DNA from 3 places in the Paenibacillus sp. FSL H7-0323 genome. Region 1 is predicted to be linked to each of the others. Evidence: predicted binding sites of a transcription regulator. Region 1 holds the regulator's gene; each other region holds the start of a gene.

The links. The regulator Rex, encoded in region 1, represses fermentation and respiration genes when NADH is low (regulators of the CRP and FNR family bind a similar motif). The targets are predictions, from matches to a motif close to TTGTGAAATATTTCACAA.
Region 2: a site for Rex is predicted at 2,812-2,829, ahead of nirB (nitrite reductase large subunit NirB). Genes of this name have one in related genera too.
Region 3: a site for Rex is predicted at 2,721-2,738, ahead of pflB (formate C-acetyltransferase). Genes of this name have one in related genera too.

What each region holds. Positions count from the first base shown of each region.
Region 1 is NZ_JBBODB010000001.1:2,637,615-2,645,132, reverse strand. Features, by position in the region: gene dinG (ATP-dependent DNA helicase DinG) at 1-1,523, shown strand, start outside; gene MHH89_RS12040 (redox-sensing transcriptional repressor Rex) at 1,654-2,307, shown strand; gene MHH89_RS12035 (amidohydrolase) at 2,294-3,595, shown strand; gene MHH89_RS12030 (cell wall elongation regulator TseB-like domain-containing protein) at 3,768-4,286, shown strand; gene MHH89_RS12025 (hypothetical protein) at 4,697-5,239, shown strand; gene MHH89_RS12020 (AAA family ATPase) at 5,232-6,734, shown strand; gene MHH89_RS12015 (3-hydroxyacyl-CoA dehydrogenase family protein) at 6,868-7,518, shown strand, end outside.
Region 2 is NZ_JBBODB010000001.1:2,935,173-2,942,690, forward strand. Features, by position in the region: gene nirD (nitrite reductase small subunit NirD) at 1-238, opposite strand, end outside; gene nirB (nitrite reductase large subunit NirB) at 271-2,694, opposite strand; gene MHH89_RS13400 (hypothetical protein) at 2,927-3,637, opposite strand; gene ric (iron-sulfur cluster repair di-iron protein) at 3,788-4,483, opposite strand; gene MHH89_RS13410 (hypothetical protein) at 4,866-5,258, opposite strand; gene MHH89_RS13415 (hypothetical protein) at 5,286-7,052, opposite strand; gene MHH89_RS13420 (hypothetical protein) at 7,327-7,518, opposite strand, start outside.
Region 3 is NZ_JBBODB010000001.1:2,913,877-2,921,394, forward strand. Features, by position in the region: gene pflA (pyruvate formate-lyase-activating protein) at 1-149, opposite strand, end outside; gene pflB (formate C-acetyltransferase) at 367-2,628, opposite strand; gene adhE (bifunctional acetaldehyde-CoA/alcohol dehydrogenase) at 2,883-5,504, opposite strand; gene MHH89_RS13340 (ABC transporter substrate-binding protein) at 5,912-7,378, opposite strand; gene MHH89_RS13345 (carbohydrate ABC transporter permease) at 7,511-7,518, opposite strand, start outside.

The sequences.
Region 1 (7,518 bases):
CCAAGCTATTCGCAGATGTTAAGGCTGGGCACCAGCTGCTTCCGGCTTACGAGCATCTTGTCATTGATGAAGCACATCATTTAGAAGATGTGGCTGGTAAACATCTTGGCATGCATATGAAGCATTTCACTGTGGCACACACATTATCGCGACTGTATAAAGATAGCCGAAACGGACAGCTTCCTGCTCTGCGTCAGATATTACAGTCGTCAGGCAGTGAAGAGGCTTCAGAATGGAGCGGAGTCATCGATCGGATCTACCCGGATCTGCTTACCGTCAAAGAAACCTGGGATGCACTCAGCGACAAGCTGTTCAGCCTTTTGCCGGAACGCAGTGATGCAGGGGCAGGGGAAGCGGGACAACTGGTTATGCGGTTGATTCCCGCCCGTAAGCCGAAGGATTGGGATGAATTGGTTGCACTAGAGAACACTATGAATCTGACGTTAAGCGACATCATCCGTAAGGGTGATAAAATGCTTAACGAGATGCGCGACCAGGAAAGCCAATCCTCAGCAGACAGTCTTGTTACTGATATTAGCGGTTTATTTAAGGATTTGGCTTCCATCCGTGAGCAAGTAAGATTCTTTATGGGGCTGAATGACGATAATGTAGTATATTGGCTGGAGGCAAATGGAAATTACCGCAGCAAATCACTGCAGATGTATGCCGTCCCTGTGGATGTTAGCAGCCAGCTTAAAGAGTTGTTCTTCGATAAGAAAAAAAGCATCGTGCTTACCTCGGCGACGCTGTCTGTAGATAAGTCTTTTCAATTTATGATTGATAATCTCGGACTTAACGAAGCTGCGGAAGAAGGACGTCTAATGACCTCACTTCTTCCTTCTCCCTTTAAGTATCGCGAGCAGGCACTGTTAGTTATACCGCGTGATTTTCCTAGTGTGAAGGGCAGTGTGGGCGATGCTCGATTTGTCGATACACTCGTACAGTCATTATCGGAAGCTGCTAAAACAACACGTGGGCGGATGCTGGTTCTGTTTACTTCTTATAAAATGCTGCGTCAGGTATATGATCCGCTTAAAGAGGCTTTGGCCTCACAAGAGATTACGGTGCTTGGTCAAGGCGTGGAAGGTGGCAGCCGGAGCAAGCTGATCCGCCGCTTTCAGGACAGTGCAGCATCCGTATTGCTGGGGACGAGCAGCTTCTGGGAAGGTGTAGATATTCCAGGTGAAGCACTGACTTGCCTGGCCATCGTGAGACTTCCGTTTCAACCACCGAATCACCCGTTGGCGGAAGCGAAGTCGGAGTTATTGCAGGCCCAGAAGAAGAATCCGTTCATGAAATTATCTGTTCCTCAAGCGGTTATTCGTTTTAAGCAGGGATTCGGAAGACTGGTTCGCACGGCGCAGGATCGCGGAATAGTTATTGTTTATGATACAAGGGTTATTGAATCTCATTACGGGAAGTATTTCCTTTATTCATTGCCTGGTCCCAAAATGGAGCATATGCTTACTGATCAAATGGTCCCTCGCATAGCGGAATGGCTAGAGGATGGCGGCGCTTCTTAAAACGCTCGTCTTCAGTTTAGCTCCTCCTTATCCTTAAGGGCGGTGTGTTACAGTACCGTCCTTAATAAGGAGAGGTAGACGTTTGAATATGGATTTTCACAAGAACATTACTATTTTTAGGAGGAAAAATATGAAATCGGATAAAATATCAGAAGCCGTTGTTCGCAGACTACCTGTGTACTTGCGTTTTTTGAATGATCTCCAGAATCGCGAAATATTAACAGTTTCCTCTCAGGAACTTGGACAAAAGCTTGATCTTAATCCCGCACAGATTCGTAAGGATTTAGCATATTTTGGTGACTTCGGCAGAAAAGGTATCGGCTATGATGTAACGTATCTTATTGAGAAAATCCGTCATATCCTGAAGCTGGATCAACAGCTTAATGTAGCTTTAGTTGGAGCAGGTAATCTCGGACATGCCTTGTCTAATTACAATGCATATCTCAAAGATACTATGAAAATTACGGCTATATTTGATTCGTACGCTCCTAAGGTTGGACGTAAGATCAACTCCCTTACTGTGCAACCGATGGATGAACTAGGCAGCACAATTCGTGAGCAAGGTATTCGCATTGCCATTATTACCGTACCTGATTCAGAAGCTCAAAATGTAGCAGATATCCTCATTTCTTCTGGGATTGAAGCAATTTTGAACTTTGCCCCTGTGATTCTGAAGACACCACCGAATATCCGGGTGCATGCAGCTGATTTTACAACTGATCTGCAAAGTCTTGCTTATTACTTGCGGGATGGAAAGGAAGAAAGTGAACATGAACAACAATAAAACGATAATTAAGGGCGGGTATTTTCTGACTCCGGGAACGGATGAGCCGGTTCTGAGTGGATATATGACTATTGAAGATGATTTAATCACTTACATAGGAAAAGAAGAGCCTCAGATGGAAGCTGGAGTGCAAGTGGTTGATGGCAGCCGTCTGCTGTTCATGCCTGGACTTGTAAACACACATGGTCATGCGGCGATGTCTTTGCTGCGTGGATATGGAGATGATTTAGCGCTACAAGTGTGGCTTCAGGAGAAGATGTGGCCAATGGAGGAAAAGTTCTCCGGTGATGATGTATACTGGGGAACCTCCTTATCTGTATTGGAAATGCTGAAGGGTGGAACTACGACCTTCCTCGATATGTATGATCATATGGACCGAGTAGCCGAGGTAGCTGAGTTATCAGGTATCCGTTCCGTATTGATGCGTGGTGTGATCGGGTTATGTCCAGAGGATGTACAGAATCACAAGCTTGCGGAAGCGATTTCTTTTGCCCGTAACTGGCATGGAAAGGCTGACGGTAGAATTACTACTATGATCTCGCCACACGCCCCTTATACTTGCCCTCCGGACTTCCTGGTTAAGTTTGTGCAGGCAGCGCATGATCTGGATTTACCGATGCATACGCATATGTCCGAAACGAAACGTGAAGTGGAACAAAATGTGGCGGATTACGGGTTGCGTCCTGTAGCTCACTTAGAGAAGCTTGGCATGTTTACACGTCCCTCGATAGTTGCACATGGTGTTCATTTAAATGATGAAGAGATTGAGATCTTGGCTCGCCATAATGTGGGTGTATCTCATAATCCGGGCAGTAATTTGAAGCTGGCTAGCGGAGTGGCTCGGGTTACTGATCTTCTAAAAGCTGGTGTGAAGGTGTCTCTTGGCACGGATGGCGCGGCAAGCAACAATAACTTGGATATGTTTGAAGAGATGCGGCTTGCAGCTCTCATTCATAAGGGTGTCAGCGGTGATCCAACGGCTGTTCCAGCTCCAGAGGCTCTGCGTATGGCTACAGAATATGGCGCGCAGTCCATCTTTTTAAATAATGTAGGCAGACTTGCTGTAGGGATGAAAGCAGATTTCATTGCTGTTGATATCGATCAGCCGCATTTGCTGCCACACACAGATCTGTTGTCTCATGCAGTTTACTCTGCTAGCGCTAAGGATGTTGAGCATGTGTGGGTGAATGGTAAACAGGTCATCAAGCATGGACAATGCTTAACCCTGGATGAGGAAGCTATCCGGCGTAAAGCGCAAGAAGCCTTCGAAGGTTTATTGAAGCGTTAAGTCTGGAGAATAACGAATAAATAATAGGCTGCGACTTTTTGCTTTTAGCAAAAGTTGCGGCCTTTTGTGTATTTTTAAGGCTGGGAAAGCTAGAAAATTATGAAATTTTGGATAAACGCGCGGGTGTGTTATATAATCAAAAAAGATATATTACTAGAAAGGGAGCTGTACCTTGAAGAAAAGGAAAAAATGGATCCTCCTGGGGTCAGTTCTGATTCTGCTCCTGGGGTTTGGACTTATCCAGTTCTATGCCTATATTATGAAAGATCAATGGAACGAGCGTGATATCGCTAAGGATGTTGCCAAAACCAGAGCGGGTCTAACACAGGTAACCAAAGCACAAAAATCGGTTTGGGATGAAAATGCAGTGTACTGGGTATTAACTGGGAAAAATGAAGCCGGGACTGCTCTTATGGTCTGGGTCCGCTTTACGGTAGATGGAAAATTTGCTGAAGGCGACGACGCAGTGTTTGCTGAGGAACTAAGTAAAGGAACCTCGGAAGCCCAAATACGCGGCATTATCAAAGCTGATCTTCCGGACATAACGATTGAACGCTTGCTGCCGGGAGTATATAACGGAGAGTATGCTTGGCAGCTTTTTTATAAACAGAGCGGTCGGTATTATTATCAATTTTATCGCTTTTCGGATGGGTCCCGAATGGGCGAAGGTTACAGTTTACCTAAAAGTTAAGCTGAACATAAGGAAATTAAGGGTGGCATAGTAAACAAGCGAACTTATTATAAGTTCGCTTGTTTACATTTATTTGATGTACAAAAGTGATATACTAAGTGATATACTGAATGGGTGGTTATCACCGAATATTCCCTTAAATTCACATACGAAAATAGGCCGATTGATTAAAAATCAAGGCCGATTTTGTCGAAAGTGAGGAATTTATTTGGTATTGATGGAAATATTTAAAAAATTAAATTTTAAATATATTCACATTTATTTTGAAATTAGTATATACACCTGTGATATACTACTACTTGTAATTAGAACAGCAATAAGAGACTTCAGTCTCTCTGATGAGCTCTCAAGTAGCTATAAATTATTATAATGAGCTTTATATTTTGTCATCTTTGAGAGGAGGACGTTTCTTGAAATTACGTCTTGTACCTGTGCTGATAACGTCTCTACTGTCGGCTACTCTATTGTTTGGTGGCTTCTTTTTGTATCGTCAGTTTGCAATGCAGGAACCACTTCAGAAGATTGTATCTCAATATGAGGGCGTCAATAATTCTCATATCAGTATTAACCGCAATGAGGTCACTTTGAAACTTGATCTCCAGCCAGGCACGAAATTACGTGAACTGGTTCAGTACGTCTCCCAAGAAGGAAAATCGATGATTGATGGACGTACACTAAAACTTGATGTAGAACAGAACTCCAGTGAACTGCTGGATGAATACTGGGATAAAGCGATGTTCTCTGTAGCCGAAGCCATGGAGAGCCGTAAATATACACTTATACCCACAGAACTTGATGGACTCAAAGCGCAATATCCGCAATATAAAAATGTGATAGCCTCAACAGAAATTGATGACAATAATGTCTATGTAAGCTTGAGTAATGGAAAAGAAAGCAAATTTATTATTTTGCCGCGTAAACCTGCGACATTGGGGGTATGGAATAATGCCTAAATACCTTAAAGAAATTCTAATCGGATTTATTCCTGTCTTGTTTATTTTTATGGCTTTTCTAGGCATTAATATATTCCCGATTGTAATTGCTGCTGGGATGCTCACGGCCTTACTTATCATTGCTCATTTAAGAGGCGGACTTGCGGTAAATGCAGGTGCCGGGAAGAAACGCAAGAAGGATGGACCTTCAAAGCTTACTTTTGAAGAAATTGGCGGGCAAGACAATGCAAAACAGGAGCTTCGTGAAGCGTTGGATTTTTTGATCCGGCATGAGGAAATCAGCAAATTCGGGATTCGGCCTTTGAAAGGGATTCTGCTTACAGGCCCTCCAGGAACAGGTAAGACCCTTATGGCTAGAGCAGCAGCACATTATACAAACTCTGTATTTGTGGCAGCATCAGGCAGTGAGTTTGTAGAAATGTACGTAGGTGTCGGTGCCGGCCGTATCCGCGATTTGTTTAAGGATGCCCGTACCCGCGCCCTTAAGGAAAACAAGCAAAGCGCTATTATTTTCATAGATGAAATTGACGTAATTGGCGGTAAGCGTGAGGGCGGACAGCAGCGAGAATATGATCAGACCTTGAATCAGCTGTTGACTGAGATGGACGGGATCTATAACAACGAAACACCACGCATTCTACTGGTAGCAGCCACTAACCGTAAAGAAATGCTTGATTCAGCATTGCTGCGTCCTGGCCGGTTTGACCGTCATATTCAAGTGGACATGCCTGATAAAAAAGGCCGCAGATCGATTCTCGAATTGCATGCCAAAAATAAGCCGCTTCATGCCAATGTGAACCTCGACAAAATTTCCGAAGAAGCCTATGGTTTTTCCGGTGCTCAGCTCGAAAGTGTTATGAATGAGGCAGCAATTTATATGATGCGTGAGGAATTGACAGAGGTTGAGCAGCGGCATCTGTCGATGGCGATTGACAAGGTTATGATGGGGGAAAAAACGGACAGAGAAACTAACCACGAAGAGAAAAAACGTGTGGCGATCCACGAATTGGGACATGCCATTATGGCAGAACTGCTTCGTCCGGGAAGTGTCAGTCAGGTTACACTGACTCCGCGGGGGCAAGCCCTTGGTTATGTACGTCACAATCCTCAGCAAGAGCAGTATCTGTACACCAAAGATTATCTCGAAGATCAGATTATGATCGCACTTGGTGGAGCGGCTGCAGAAGAAATGTATTATGGCGGACGAAGCACAGGTTCACGTGGCGATTTTGATCAGGCCCTGAATATTGTCGAAACCATGATGAAATCCGGATTGACTTCGTTGGGTATTGCCAAGCTGGAAATGGTTACCACTGAAGAGCTTATGAAGGAAAACAGTAAAATATTGGACGAGTTGATGGTACGTACTCACGACCACCTTGAAAAGCAACGAAATGTATTTGATTACTCCCTTGACATTTTAATGAAGGAAGAAGTGCTCTCTGGAGAGCAATTTCGATGTCAATTTCGTGACAGCGTGCGTTTACCAGCATAAATATTTATGCTGGTTATTTTTTTTTACTTTTCAGGCATGCTAAGATATCATTATATGTCGGGCTTTATAAATTTTTGCGACAGACAAGGTACAATACAAAAGTATAGATACCTGAAAGGATGGAGACTTTTTTATGAATTTCAAGAAAATTGGTGTCATCGGCGGTGGCACAATGGGACAAGGGATTGCCGAAATGCTGGCAGCCAAGGGCCTGGATGTATTGCTGGTGGAGAAAACCCCTGAGAAACTGGACTACTCCTACGAAATGATCGAGACAAGTCTAGATAAGCAACTGGAGAAATGGGCGATCACTCAAGCTGAGAAGAAGCTGATTCTTAGCCGCATTCAAAAAGTGACACATTTCGCAGAGCTGAGCTCTTGTGACATGGTTATCGAAACAATCGTTGAGGATTTAGAAGAAAAGAAAAAAATATTGAATCAACTGGATCAAGTATGTCCAAACCACATTATTCTTGCCAGCAATACGTCAACACTTAGCTTGACTGAACTTGCAAGTTCTACAATGTATCCGGAACGCGTGATCGGAATGCATTTCATATACCCTGTAGCTAAAGTGGATCTTGTTGAAATTGTACGCGGTCTGAAAACTTCAGATGCTACTTTTGAAGATACAAAATCCTTTGTTGATGAAATTGTTGAGAAAAAAGGTGTAATGATTTATGAATCCCCAGGATTTGTAACATCACGCCTCATTTGCTTGTTTATCAACGAAGCTATGCATGTACTGCAAGAGGGCGTTGCCTCCGCACAGGATATTGACGAT
Region 2 (7,518 bases), 300 kb from region 1:
CCGTGCGCAGATCGATTTTCCAATCGTACAGTGGATCGTACAGATAGTGACCTGACACGATCCCTTCAGCAAGCGGGCCCCCCTTAGGATGAGGACTGCGATTCTCTACTGCATAGATGGCTCCGTCAGAGGCACGGAACACAGCCAGTTCAACATTTCCAGCAATCACTACGCGGCCAATTTGCAGCAGGAAATCCTGTACTGATCCTATTGCATACGTTTGTGTGGTCTTATTCATTGGTCTCTCCCCTTCTGTGTGCGTTATATCCGCTAGACTCTTGTTTCTTCAAAAAGCGCAGTACGAGTGCTGCTGTCATTGAGCATTTTTTTCCAAGGATCCGTAACCTGAGTCAGAGCAAAGTCAATCCGTGCGGCCAGCTCTTTGCGGTTATCTTCATTATTCAAAATGACCATTTGAATCTGCTCAAGTCCCATACGCTCAACCCACTCGGAGGTTCTCTCCAAATAATTGCCGGTCTCACGGTAATATTGCATCACAGCGGAGCACACTTCGATCAACTCTTCATCGGTCTTTATTTTGCAGAAGGAGTCAGCGATCCGTGGCTTGATCCCACCGTTACCACCGATAAACACTTCCCAACCGCCATCATTACCGACGATGCCAATATCCTTCGTACAGGATTCCGCACAGTTACGCGGGCAGCCGTTGACAGCTATTTTAAACTTGGCAGGAAAATCAAGACGTTCATACTTACGTTCTATGAGCGCGCCCATTCCCAGCGAATCCTGTGTGCCGAAACGGCAGAACTGTGAACCCACACAAGTCTTAACGGTACGTAGCGACTTGGCATAACCATAACCTGATGGCATATCGAGCTCTTCCCATACTTTCGGCAGATCCTCTTTTTTCACCCCGATTAGATCCAGGCGTTGCCCACCCGTCACCTTCACAACTTTTACATCATATTTAAGGGAGACATCGGCGATTTTCTTCAAATCCTCCGGTGTCGTTACCCCGCCATACATGCGTGGAATAACGGTATAGGTTCCGTCTTTCTGAATATTGGCTCCCATACGTTCATTAACAAAGCGTGATTCCTTCTCGTCTTGATGTGTATCCGGATTTATCATCCCCAGATAATAGTTAATCGCCGGACGGCATTTAGAGCAGCCTTCCTCTTGTTTCCAACCCAGTACATGCATAACCTCTTTAGTAGTACTAAGACCTTTAGCTGTAATCTCAGCAACAATCTCATCCCGGCTAAGCGTTGTGCAGTTACAAATTCCTTGCTTGGCAGACTGCTCAAAACTATCACCCAGGACAAATTGTAAAATTTGTTCTACAACCGGTTTACAACCTCCGCAAGAGCGCGTCGCTCCTGTACATGCTTTTATTTCGTCCACAGTAGTAAAACCATTTTCTATGACCGCATCCACAATCGCTTTTTTCGTAACCCCGTTACAGCCACAAACGATTTCTTCGTCCGCCATCGCTTCTACGGATGTGCTCTTTTTGGCTCCATTTCCGCAGCAGCCCGTACCCATAACCTCTGTATAAATTTCATCGGTCATTACAGCGCCTTGTTTTACTAACTTTTGCAGGTTAGCCGACTCTGTCACATCCCCGAACAGGACTGCACCAACAATGACATTGTCTTTGAGCAGAATTTTCTTATAGGTTCGCTTCCATTCATCTTTGCTTGAGATTACAGCATGTTCAGGAGAATCCATAAACTCACCTGCAGAAAATACATCCACTCCGGAAATTTTTAATTTGGTGGAGACAACAGAACCTTCATATGGGTTTGTATCGCTTCCGCAGAGATGTTTAGCTAGAACCATCCCCTGCTCGAATAGCGGAGCTACTAATCCGTAACAAACTCCGCGATGTTCGGCACATTCGCCAATGGAATATACATTTTGCATAGAGGTCTGCAGATAATCGTCCACTACAATCCCACGATTAACAGCAATTCCGCTTTCTTTTGCCACAGTTATATTCGGTTTGATGCCTACAGCCATAACTACAAAATCAGCCGCAAGTGAAGTGCCATCACTAAATTGTAATCCACTTACTCTCTGTTCCCCGGTCAATTCTACTGTTTGTTTGCCCATGGCAAATTTCACGCCTTGACGCTCTAGCTCAGCCTGCAACATAGAGGAGGCATTACGATCCAGCTGGCGCTCCATTAGATCTTCCATCAGATGCACTACAGTAACGTCCATGCCAAGGTTCACAAGACCCTTTGCCGCTTCCAAGCCAAGTAAACCCCCGCCGATTACCGCCGCTTTGTTGTATTGTTTAGCCGCAGCCAGCATTGCATCACAATCTGCAATATCCCGGAAACCCACAACGCCTTCCTTATCACAACCAGGTACAGGTAAAATAAATGAATTCGAACCCGTTGCAATAATCACTTTATCGTAAGAAACAGCCATACCGTTATCCGCAATTACTTGCTTAGAATGCTCGTCAATTCGTGTAACTGTTGTTGCTGTATGCAAGGTAATGTTGTTATCTTCATACCAATTCCAGTCGTTTAGGATGATATCGTTGATGGTTTTGCTACCTTCGAGAACATAGGACAACATGATCCGATTATAATTGGGATGAGGTTCGCTTCCAAAGACCGTAATGTCATAAGCTCCACCTAGCTTCAATATCTGCTCTAGCGTACCTATGCCTGCCATACCGTTGCCTATTAATACTAATTTTTCTCTCTTCGCTGCCATGGTTAGGTGCCTCCTCAGTCTTATCCGTTCTTGTTGAACTTTGCTTCAACTTCTCTTCTACATAATGGAATTATACATTTCAAAATTTAAGAGAGATTGTGATTACAGTCACATTAAATGTGAATGTTTTCACATAAAAATAAGACAAGTTTATTAGGTTATAGCTTCCAATTAAAAAAGCCAGATCACGGGTTCTGAGCAACCGTTGATCTGGCATTTATGTACTTTTTTTTTAACGTATAGCCAATAAAATCTCCAATTCATCCTGCACTCTAAGCTTCATGTCCATTCCATTTTCAAGCAGCTGCTTCCCATTCACCTTCATCTTCCAAACTTCATTGCTAAGGGGAGTATAATCACCAATGGATAACACCTTTTTGTTGTCTTCGGTCAACTGCACCACACTGCTGTTCTTCAACAAACCTCTCACTGTTAAATCTTCAGTAAATCCCATAACATATGAATGATTCAAATTCACTTGCTCACTTCCACCATTCACGGTCAACAACACAATTTGAAGGGGTTCCTCTTGTTCCTTAGACATCGCCGTAATTACTAATTTTGATTCATGCCCGACTGTTCGACCCCAATCCTCAGGTCCAATGGTCTCCCCATCCATTTGCAGCTCCCAATTCATTCCTGGACCGAGTGAAATATTATTTACCGTTAGAATGCTTGTGTTATCCTCAGAAAAGGTGGCCCTCCCACTACCTTTCAGTAGGTCAAAGATCGTTATCCCTTTTCTGTAGCTCTCGCTAAGCTGCTTGTCCAAAGGGTTGGTAAGCAAGTCATTTCCCGCAACGATAAGCGAAAGCGTAGGTCCGTCTGATCCTGCTAAGCCATTATTCCCTTCATTATTAATGTCAGCAAGAGTGGAACACCCACCTATTATGAATACGATGACTAATCCTAGTAACAACCTCCACATATATTTCGTGGGCATAGTGACACCGCCTTGTCCCGCCTAATGACCACACAGCGTCTCAGGCTTGTAGTAAGTTATGCATACTGTCTATTTAAGAATAACGTAAATAAGCTTTGTTCTCAAATATAAAAAAAGTCCCCTAAGGGACTCTATGAAAACTCATTTTTTCTACTGGAATCTAGGGAACAATATATTATTCTCCAGATGAACATGTTCAAAAGTCATGCTCTCCAGCTCCTCTAGCCGGGCATAAGTCAAACGATAGGTTGTACAAGCATGAGCCGGTGGGGTGAAATCAGCTGTTATTTTGCGTATTTGTCTCAATATATCGCCTGCTGTGTCATGTTCACTCTCGAGTTCAATTAATGCCTCGCGAAGTATGGTCAGCCCTTCTTCACTTGGATTGGCATCATACGCTAATAATTTTGGAAACTCGTCTTCCTCTTCTTTAGCTGTATGCTGAAGCAGATCTTCCTTGAGTGCATTAAACAAACTATATAACTCTTCTAAATGAGGGGAATCTCCGCCATGAACCCGGTATACCTTAGTTACATTTTGGCTAATCAGGGGCAGCTCTTCCCGCAGGTAATGGTGATGTTTACTCACGATATGCTCGATTAACTCTGCAGAAGGTGCTATATTCCATGCGAGTTCTTCTTGAGGTACCGGATATTCCTCGAACAGCTTGTTGAGATCACTAATGATCATCTCTTGATCTAGTCCACGCTCTACCGCTGCTTCAGCAAGAGGTTTGGCGCCTCCACAGCAGAAATCAATCCGTTTGGACTTGAAATAATCCGCAGCTTTTGGGAATTGCAGCACTATATCTTTTACCAGGGCATCTGGAGTAAATCCAGGTTGCACCGATTGCTTATGCTGTAAATCCGAAATTCTATCATTAGGTTGTTTAGTTTCCATAATAGTTCCTCCTCAGGATATGTGATCAGGTTCTGAAAAAATCTTTTCCACCTGTTCACCTTAACCCTGAAAGGAGTTTTGACTTGTGATTGTACTCACGAAAATTGTATCTCTTTGTTGAACGAAAAAGGTCAATTATGGTGATCTCTGACCACAATCAACCTGTTTACATAACGCTTTAGCGTACTTTAGGTTAAAATTACCAAGCATTATTGTATGTACAAACGAAATGACGAAATTTTATACAGGTATTATATGTGTTATTGGCTGAATAATAGATTACTTAGGCACTGGGTAGCCCCACCAAAAGAAGAAGCTTGAGCAATACTTAAAAAGTTTCTTCTGTTACAGCCTTAAAAGGAGCGTGTCCAGTTTCTGCATTTCTTAATAAAGTCGGCTTTCTAAACCTTAAACTGCACCGCAACTTATAAATAGCCGTGTCTTCATTCATTTCAATGAAGATTACATCTATCCATATTGGTACTAATGGTTCTAGTCCACAAAGTATATTTATAGTTTTATCCAGCGTTAATTGCTTATTCCCAATGTTTTCTTCACTTAAAATGTTTAGCCTCATCATATCATCTGCACCGTTTAGCGGCTTGTCTTTTTCTTTCACAGGCTCTATAACAAATTTACAATCGGTAAAAATCAATCCTTTCTTTCTTGATATTTCCTCAATAGTTTTTAATAAATTCCCTTTAAAAATATCTTTATTCATCTGTTTTATCTCTTCCACGTTCATCACCTACTTTATCTGAATACTAGAAATCTTAACAAGTTCATTTGTATTAACGTAACCTGAAGGAGTTGTTTCTATGGTGTATATTTCAAGCCATGCATTTTTAGTTTTCACCCCTATTTGCTCAAGAACTTGTGAGAATAATTTTGCTTGCTCAATTGAAGGAGTATAGTGACCGGATAAGTTAGATATGCTTCGGACCTGTCCCTGATTATTAAGTTTTAGCTTTCCTGCCGCTTGAACAGACTCCCCATTTGCCAAAAAGGAATGCCCTCTCCCAATATGAAGTTTGCCATTCATGTCTACAACAAAATCAACCTCGGAAAGACCACTGTTATTTTTCAAGTATCCATTTTCGATATTGAAAGAAAACTCTTTTCCAGTTTGAATATCATTTGGAAACCTATTATTGATTTGTTGAACAGGTTTAACATTTCCAGTCCCCTCAACCGCCTTCACGTGTATGTCACTTGGTTGAACCTTAACTTCCGGTAGTTCTATCACGGGTGTTTTAACAGTTTGCTTAGGAATTTTCACCGAACCTTTAGGCAGCTTTAAGTTCTTATTCAGCCCCCCACGGCTAACGCTAATTCCTTGGAAATTATAGAGTATACCACTAATAATAATGGAATACGCCTGTAATTTCGATATCTTTTCTCCTGTGAAATAATTATAACCTTCTGTTGCCGCTATCGTCTGTTCCAGTATGATATCCACACCTGGTTCTTCTCGCTCTAGCTGGATATCTCCATTTCTAATAGCTTCCTGATAGGCGATGCTCGCTTGGGCTGCTTTTTGATCTGTCACACCGTTTTTACTGAGGACCCACGTATTCCCCATTAACTTTTTATCATATTCACTAAAATCAAAGGCTGATTTGCCCTTTAGTTGATTCTCTGCTTGTTCGATTTCCAGCCGCTTCCCTGCCAATTGACTCTTGGCCTGCTCCCCAACACCTTCCTTTTGCAACGCCATTCGCAGTAGTAAGAGGTATTCTTCATTTTGGAGTAGGGGCACATTAGACGTCGTGATCGATGGATCATAATCACACGCCTGTACCGCTGGCCTCTTAAAATTAGCGCTTAAATTCTTACCCAACTGGTACTGGACTTCGCCTATACCCAAGGATTCCAGCTTCTTACGTGCGTCATCCGCCAGCTTATGCATTGCATCCATTTGCGTCCGATTTCCAAACGCCTGATACACCTCATAGGCGGTCTGTGCCTTTGCGATTTGATTCCGTGCCTGGTAGATATCCTTCAGCTTGCTTTGTGCGGCAATGGAATCAATCGTTCCCAGTCCCGAATTCTTAACAGTTGTTTGAAGCTTCTTCACCATAGGATCGCTATCCAGCTCATCCTTTCCCATTAGAGCAGCAATCGAGGTGATCAGATTCGTGACCGCCTTCTGAGCTGCTGGTGGGATCGAAAACTGCCCAATTGCGCTGTCTCCTCCTAGCCTTCCGAACATACTTCCTAAAGCGCCAAACTGCTGAAAGAGTTGATTCATCTGGCGTTTATTCTGATCCTGAACACCTTGAACACCCTTTACAGCTGAACGAATAATATCTTCAAGCTTCTCAGCCTCTACCGTCAATTCGTTGATAAGCACTTGGGCTTTTATCTGGTTTGATCCCAGCGGGATACCATCCCAATTATTTATTTGACCTTTCAGTTGCAAGTACAACCGATTGGTGTCCTGGCTAACCTGTCTAATTTTTGTCTGCAGTCGTTCAACTTCGTCTTCTTTGAATACCATTTTGTTAGATGCCATTCATGACCTCCAGTTCTTACACTTAGACCATCCAATGTGCTACACTCTTCGACTCATCATTCCAGATCTTTATGTACTATTTTATCTTTAAATACTTAAGTAAAAGGAGCGCATATCTAACCTATATATCGGCTTAACTTCCCATTATTTTACTTTAAATCCTTTCTTTTAATTTTTTAATTCTAATTACTGCCCTGAAAATAGCAGATAACAAAAACAGGTCAATCATGGAGATAAATCTCCACAATCGACCTGACACTAAAATCTGTATCTTCTATTGAACATAAGCCTGCATATACGTTCGCTTACCCTTTGCGTCCTTCAAATAAGGTCCTAAGCCAGCAAAGCGGGAGTGATCCATATAAACACCAGTCATCCATCTGCCTTCTGTTAGGCCTCCGTTCCATTTGAGGACAAGGTCAGGGGCGGATATCCATTCCTGATAAATCTGTATATTCTGATCTTT
Region 3 (7,518 bases), 280 kb from region 1:
ATTTCTTTACCTTCATCTAAAGCCCAGGTATCAGGGTTATGGCAATACTGACATTTCAGCAAGCAGCCTTGCATAAATAAGACAAATCGAATACCAGGTCCATCAACGGTTCCAAAGGTTTCCAAAGAATGTATGCGACCTTTAATCATAGGATGTCATCCTTTCGCCACGCCAGACTAACAGTCCCTTTTTCAACGATGAAGATCCCTGTCCTTGAGACTGTCATATCCCTATATCGCGGCAATAAAATTTAAAATTTTAACAATTCTCAAACAAGATATTACCGCCCTTGAGACAAGGGCGGTATCTTCCTTGCAATTATTTCAATAGTAGTACTAATTCAAAGATCTTCATGACAGGAACAAATTACATCGAACCGTGGAATGTACGGTTGATTACATCCATTTGTTGTTCACGAGTCAGCTTGATGAAGTTAACTGCATAACCGGATACACGGATAGTCAATTGTGGATAGTTCTCTGGGTGCTCCATAGCGTCCATCAGCTGTTCACGGTTAAATACGTTAACATTCAAATGCTGAGCGTTGTTATGGAAGTATCCATCCATCATGTGTACCAGGTTAGACTTACGGGAATCCTCGTCTTTACCAAGTGCCTTAGGTACGATGGAGAACGTATTAGAGATACCATCTTGTGCATCGGAGTAAGGCAGTTTAGCTACAGAGTTCAGGGAAGCCAAGGCACCTTTCTTGTCACGTCCGTGCATTGGGTTAGCACCTGGTGCGAAAGGTTCACCTTTCTTACGTCCGTCAGGTGTAGTACCTGTCTTCTTACCGTACACTACATTCGAAGTAATGGTCAGTACCGATTGAGTCGGCACAGAATCACGATATGTTTTGTTTTTACGGATCATAGTCATGAAGGTTTCAACCAATTCTACTGCGATGCTGTCAACAGCATCGTCATTGTTACCGTAGCAAGGGAATTCGCCTTCGGTTTCGAAATCGATCGCAATACCTTGTTCGTTACGAATAGGTTTTACTTTGGCGTATTTAATTGCGCTTAGTGAGTCTGCTGCAACGGACAGCCCAGCAATACCACAAGCCATCGTACGCAGAATGTCACGGTCATGCAGCGCCATTTCGATACGTTCGTAAGAATATTTGTCATGCATATAGTGAATGATGTTCAAAGTGTTAACATAAGTCTTAGCCAACCACTCCATCATCGGTTTGAAACGTTTCATTACTTCGTCATAATCCAGATATTCAGAAGTGATCGCTGGGAATTCCGGTCCAACTTGTGCTCCGGATTTTTCATCCACACCACCATTGATAGCATACAGTAATGCTTTTGCCAGGTTGGCACGAGCACCGAAGAACTGCATTTGTTTACCGATACGCATTGGAGATACGCAGCAAGCAATCGCATAATCTTCACCCCAGTATGGACGCATTACATCGTCATTTTCATACTGAATTGCACTAGTTTCGATGGAAACCTTAGCACAATATTTTTTGAAGGCTTCAGGCAATTTTTCGGACCACAGTACAGTTAAGTTTGGTTCCGGAGCTGGACCCAAGTTGTACAGGGTGTTCAAGAAACGGAAGCTGTTCTTAGTAACACGAGTTGTTCCGTCTTCAGCCATACCACCGATGGATTCAGTTACCCATGTTGGGTCGCCGGAGAACAGATCATTATAGTCAGGTGTACGCAAGAATTTCACGATACGCAGTTTCATTACGAAATGATCGACGATTTCTTGTACTTGTTCTTCAGTCAAAGTACCTTCAGCAATATCGCGTTCTGCATAGATGTCCAGGAAAGAGGACACACGGCCCAGGGACATCGCCGCACCATTTTGCTCTTTAACTGCTGCCAGATAACCGAAGTATACCCATTGAGTAGCTTCTTTGAAGTTGGTCGCCGGTCTGGAAATATCCATACCATGAGCAGCTGCCATTTCTTTCAATTCGCCAAGTGCACGAATTTGTTCGGACAGCTCTTCACGCAAACGAATGATATCTTCAGTCATGGAATCTACTTCAAGCTCAGTTTGTTGTTGTTTTTTGTCTTTAATGAGGAAATCAATACCGTACAGAGCAATGCGGCGGTAGTCGCCGATGATGCGTCCGCGGCCGTAAGCATCAGGAAGACCTGTAATTACGCCGGATTTACGCACAGCTCTCATGTCTGGTGTATATGCATCAAATACGCCTTGGTTATGCGTTTTGCGAATGTTCGTAAACATGTCAACGATGTTTTGTGGAAGCTCGAAGCCATAAGCCTTCGTAGCATCAACCATCATCTTGATCCCGCCGAATGGCTGGATGGAACGTTTGAAAGGAGCATCAGTCTGTACGCCTACAATTTGTTCCTTGTCCTTGTCAATGTAGCCTGGAGCATGTGAAGTGATTGTGGAGACAGTATCTAGGGAAACATCCCATACGCCGCCTCTTTCTCTTTCTTCCTTGCTCAATTGGGAAATAATCTTCCACAGTTCAGTTGTGTTACTAGTAGGTCCTACGAGGAATTCTTCGTTTCCTTCATAAGGCTTAATGTTGCTTGCGATAAAGTTGTTAACGTCAACTTTTCTGGACCATTTACCTTTTGCAAAACTTCTCCAACCGGATTTCACTTCTTGTACATCTTTTTCAATCACCGACATGCTAAATCCCTCCATCTATATTTATATTATATTTGTAGAGATCGCGGGCTTGAAGGTTGATCCCGTGTCTCGTGATCCCAAGAAAAATATGGTTGTTCGAAAATTCACAATCATTGTTCCATATATGGGACCGTTGTTTATATAAACATTTTAGTTTATTTTCTATAAATAGACTGTGACAAATATCACCTTTCCGGTGATATTTGTCACTTATATCTAATCCACAACCATCCTATTATCTACTTAACCAAATATTAATTATCAAATCTTCCGTAGAAAGCATTACGATATACATCTGCGAGTTCAGATACCAGCGGCAGCTTAGGATTGGCAGTTGTACATTGATCTTCAAATGCACGGTCAGCCAAGTAATCTACATGGGATTCAAAATCCTTAGGATCAAAGCCCAATTGTTGGAAGGATTCTTCGATACCCAGTTTTTTGTTCATGTCGCGAATAGCATTGATCAGGCTAGTTACACCTTCTTCAGTTGTGCGAGCTGGCAATCCCAGAATACGGGCGATTTCTGCATAACGCTCGTCAGCTACGAAGTGTGAATATTTAGGGAACGAAGCGAACTTCGTAGGTTTCTTGGCATTGTAACGAATAACGTGTGGCATAAGGATCGCATTAGTACGACCGTGAGCAGTGTGATATTGACCGCCCCATTTATGCGCCAAGCTGTGGTTAATACCCAGGAAAGCATTAGCAAAGGCCATACCAGCAAGTGTTGATGCGTTATGCATTTTTTCACGGGCAACTCTGTCGCCTTCAAGAGCCGATTTTTCAAGGTATTGGAATACCAATTGGATTGCTTTAATTGCCAGACCATCCGTGTAGTCACTCGCCATAACAGATACATAAGCTTCGATGGCATGTGTCAATACGTCCATACCTGTATCAGCTACAGCAGTTTTTGGCAAGCTATATACGAACTCTGGATCAATGATAGCTACGTCTGGAGTTAGCTCGTAGTCAGCCAAAGGATATTTAGTGTGTTGTTCAGTTGTTTTATCGGTAATAACTGCGAAAGATGTTACTTCCGAACCTGTACCCGAAGTAGTTGGAATCGCTACAAACTTAGCTTTGTTTCCAAGTTTAGGGAATTTGTAAACCCGTTTACGGATATCCATGAATTTTTGTTTCAGACCATTAAAGTCTGCGTCTGGATGTTCATAGAATAACCACATTCCTTTTGCAGCATCCATTGGGGAACCACCGCCAAGTGCGATGATGCAGTCCGGTTGGAATCTGTTCATCATTGCAGTACCTTTTTCAACTGTAGTTGTTGATGGATCTGGTTCAACTTCCGAGAACACTTCGATTGCTACAGGAGTTTGGCGTTGACGCAGGTAATGTTCAACTCTCTCAACATATCCAAGCTTAACCATCATTGGGTCAGTGATAATTGCGACACGTGTGATATCAGGCATTTTGGTCAGGTACTGAGTAGCGCCTTTTTCGAAATAGATCTTGTCAGGTACTTTAAACCATTGCATATTCACGGTACGACGATTCACCCTTTTCACGTTGATCAAATTGATTGCTGTAACGTTTTGCGACACGGAGTTACGACCATAAGATCCGCAGCCCAGCGTCAACGAAGGGATGTTAGTGTTATAGATATCGCCGATCGCACCATGAGTGGAAGGCGAGTTAACGAGAATACGTCCTGTTTGCAGACGGTTAGAGAACTTCATGATTACTTCTTCATTGTTGGAGTGGATAGCCGAACTATGGCCCATACCACCAAATTCAACAACTTGTGCTGCGCGTTCAATACCTTGATCTGCGTTTTTAACTTTGTAGCAAGCAAGCACAGGACTCAATTTTTCAGCGGACAATGGATATTTAGTGCCTACACCTTCAAGTTCTGCTACCAGAATCTTAGTGCCGGCAGGAACTTGAATGCCGCACATTTCAGCAATTTTCACTGCGGATTGTCCAACGATTGCTGGATTAACCGCACATTTATCAACGTTCATAGCGCCGCTAGTAAGTTTGGCAGCTTCTTCTTTGTTAACAAAGTAGCAGCCATTAGCGATCATTTTCTTTTTCACTTGATCGAAGATTGGTTCTTCGATAATAACAGCTTGCTCGGAAGCGCAGATCATACCATTATCAAATGTTTTGGAAAGAATGATGTCCGTTACGGCTTGATCGATATCCGCGCTCTTTTCGATGAATGCAGGTACGTTACCAGGACCTACGCCAAGAGCTGGTTTACCACAGCTATAAGCTGCTTTTACCATTGCAGAACCGCCTGTTGCGAGAATAAGTGCAACGTCAGGGTTGTTCATCAAAGCGTTTGTTTTGTCCATCGTTGGCATTTCAATCCATTGGATACAATTCTCAGGTGCGCCAGCTTTTACAGCCGCATCATGAAGAATTCTAGCAGCTGCTGCACTACACTCTTGCGCAGATGGGTGGAAACCGAATATAATAGGGTTCCGTGTCTTAATCGAAATCAACGCTTTAAACATCGTGGTGGATGTAGGGTTGGTTACCGGTGTGATACCCATTACAATTCCGACGGGCTCAGCAATTTTTTGGAAGCTTTCATAAGCATTGTCTTCAATAACGCCTACTGTTTTATCGTATTTAATTCCGTGCCAGATATATTCTGTCGAGAAGATGTTTTTAGTAATTTTGTCTTCGTAAACCCCGCGGCCAGTTTCTTCTACAGCCAATTTAGCGAGGTACATATGTTTGTCGAGTCCAGCCAACGCCATTGCATGAACGATTGTGTCAACTTGCTCTTGATCCAGCGCCATGAATGCCTCATGTGCTTTTTTCGCTTTATCCACCAAAGTCTGAATATACTCTTCAGCGGTAGTTTGTTTAACTTGGGCGGCGACTTCGTTCTTAACTGCCATCTCCCTCGTCCTCCTGTCAATTTTTAGGTTGTTTTTCTCTACACATTTATCTTATCACATCATTTCCACCTTGTATAGTGAAATCTTTCACAAAGTATAAAGTTTTTTTGATTTGTTTTCAAAGCGCTTTCATTCGATCATATTATAGGTTTTTTACCATTATTTATGCTTTATTATTCCTTAAATCTAAAGTTTATGTTTAAAAAGACAAGAACCGATACCCATTTCCTACCTTTCCGCTCGCAAAAATATTTTAAAAATACAAATCTAATTTTGTTGACACTCTATTTTTCTCATGACCCTCTAAAAAAAAGTCGGAAGCCATCCGTCGTGTTGATTTATAAAAATATCAATAATATAAACATAAAAAACCGACTCCTAATGGAGCCGGTTCTGTCCTTCCTTGCCTATTCTACTTTAATTGTATCGAAGAATTTCTCCTGCACTGTTTTTGCAGCAGCTTCAAGCTGTGTCTTGGAATCTGTTCCTTTTTTGGAGAACAGTTCTTGAATTACATTGGACATGGTTGCGTAGTAGTCCTGTGTATTGTATTGCGCTTCCGGTTTACCGTCCAGCAAGCCTAAAATATCAGGGCTGTATTGATATACATTAGTATATTTATCATACACAGCTTTTGTTTTCTTGCCGAAGTCAGAATCTGCAGAATAGTAATCTAAGAGCGGCGGAATAAAGTATTTGCCATCCGTTGTACGTTGTTGCAGAACCGCATCCAGTGCTTCTAGACCTTTATCGGAGAAGTAATCAAATGTAATATAACGGAATGCCATTTCTTGCTCGTCTGGTGTTGCATTTGGATTGATTACAAGGTAGTCACCACCAAGTACCCCAGTGTGTTTTCCGCCTTTTTCCATCGCAGGCATTGGATACGTAAGTACATCTTCTGGTTTCAGACCGCCTTGATTCAACGCTTGCTCAATAACACCGTCAGATCCAGCCATTACCATTGCTGTACGACTTTGTTGGAATGCGCCTACAGCATCACCCCAGCCCAGTGCCCAGTCCTGAGGAATCGCGTTTGCTTCCCATCTAAGTTTCTTGTAGAAATCCAGCGCTTTAATCCCAGCCTCAGAATTAAAAGTAGCTACAACCTTACCGCCTTCAATCTTCTGAATTTCACCGCCAGCTTCGAACAGGAAGTTGGTCCAGTTCCAGCCTGCTTCATTCCCTTTACCCATTGGAGCAATACCGGAAATCCCTTTTTTGGTATCAGCTACACCTTTCGCGGTATTCAGCATATCATCCCAAGTCCAATCCATAGATGGAACAGCAACGCCTTTTTCATCCAACATTTTTTTGTTGATCATTGTGGTTGTTACATAACCCTTTTGAGTTACGCCGAATACTTTTCCGTCAATGATAAATTGATTTTGGAGAACCGGGTTAATTTGATCCTTAAATTCGTATTTATTCCACAGATCCGTAATGTCAGCTACCCAGCCTTTTTCAACTAGGAATTTTGCTTCTGTAGCGTAAGTGTTAAAGAAGGTTGGAGCTTCATTCGCTGCCATTTTGATGCCGATTTCACTTACATTGTACTGCCAATCGTCTTTGACGATTTCAACATTCGGATACTCCTCTTGGAAACGTTTGATCTTGTCATCTTCCTGTGCTCTAACTTCGGTTAGGTCAGGGGTTGGATAGTGAATTTTGATGGTCACTTTTCTTTGTGTGATATCATCAGTTGGCGCTGCTGTAGCACTGCCAGCATTATCTGTTGCAGCATTCGTTGGCGCAGTAGTCGCTTCCCCTTCCTTGTTTCCTGTTGTGTTTCCGTTATTGTTGTTACCGCCGCATGCGGTTAACAATGATCCGGCCACAAGGAGGCTTAGTAGCACGCTAGAGTACTTACGCATTGAAACTCCCCTTTTCAATTCATAGTTATCTTACATATCGATCATAAAAGAGAAATCGTTTACAAACGAGGTGCATTTATATTCCTTTCATGTGCATGTTTACGATCCGTGACTAAATTCGTCGATCCGCGCTTATCCCT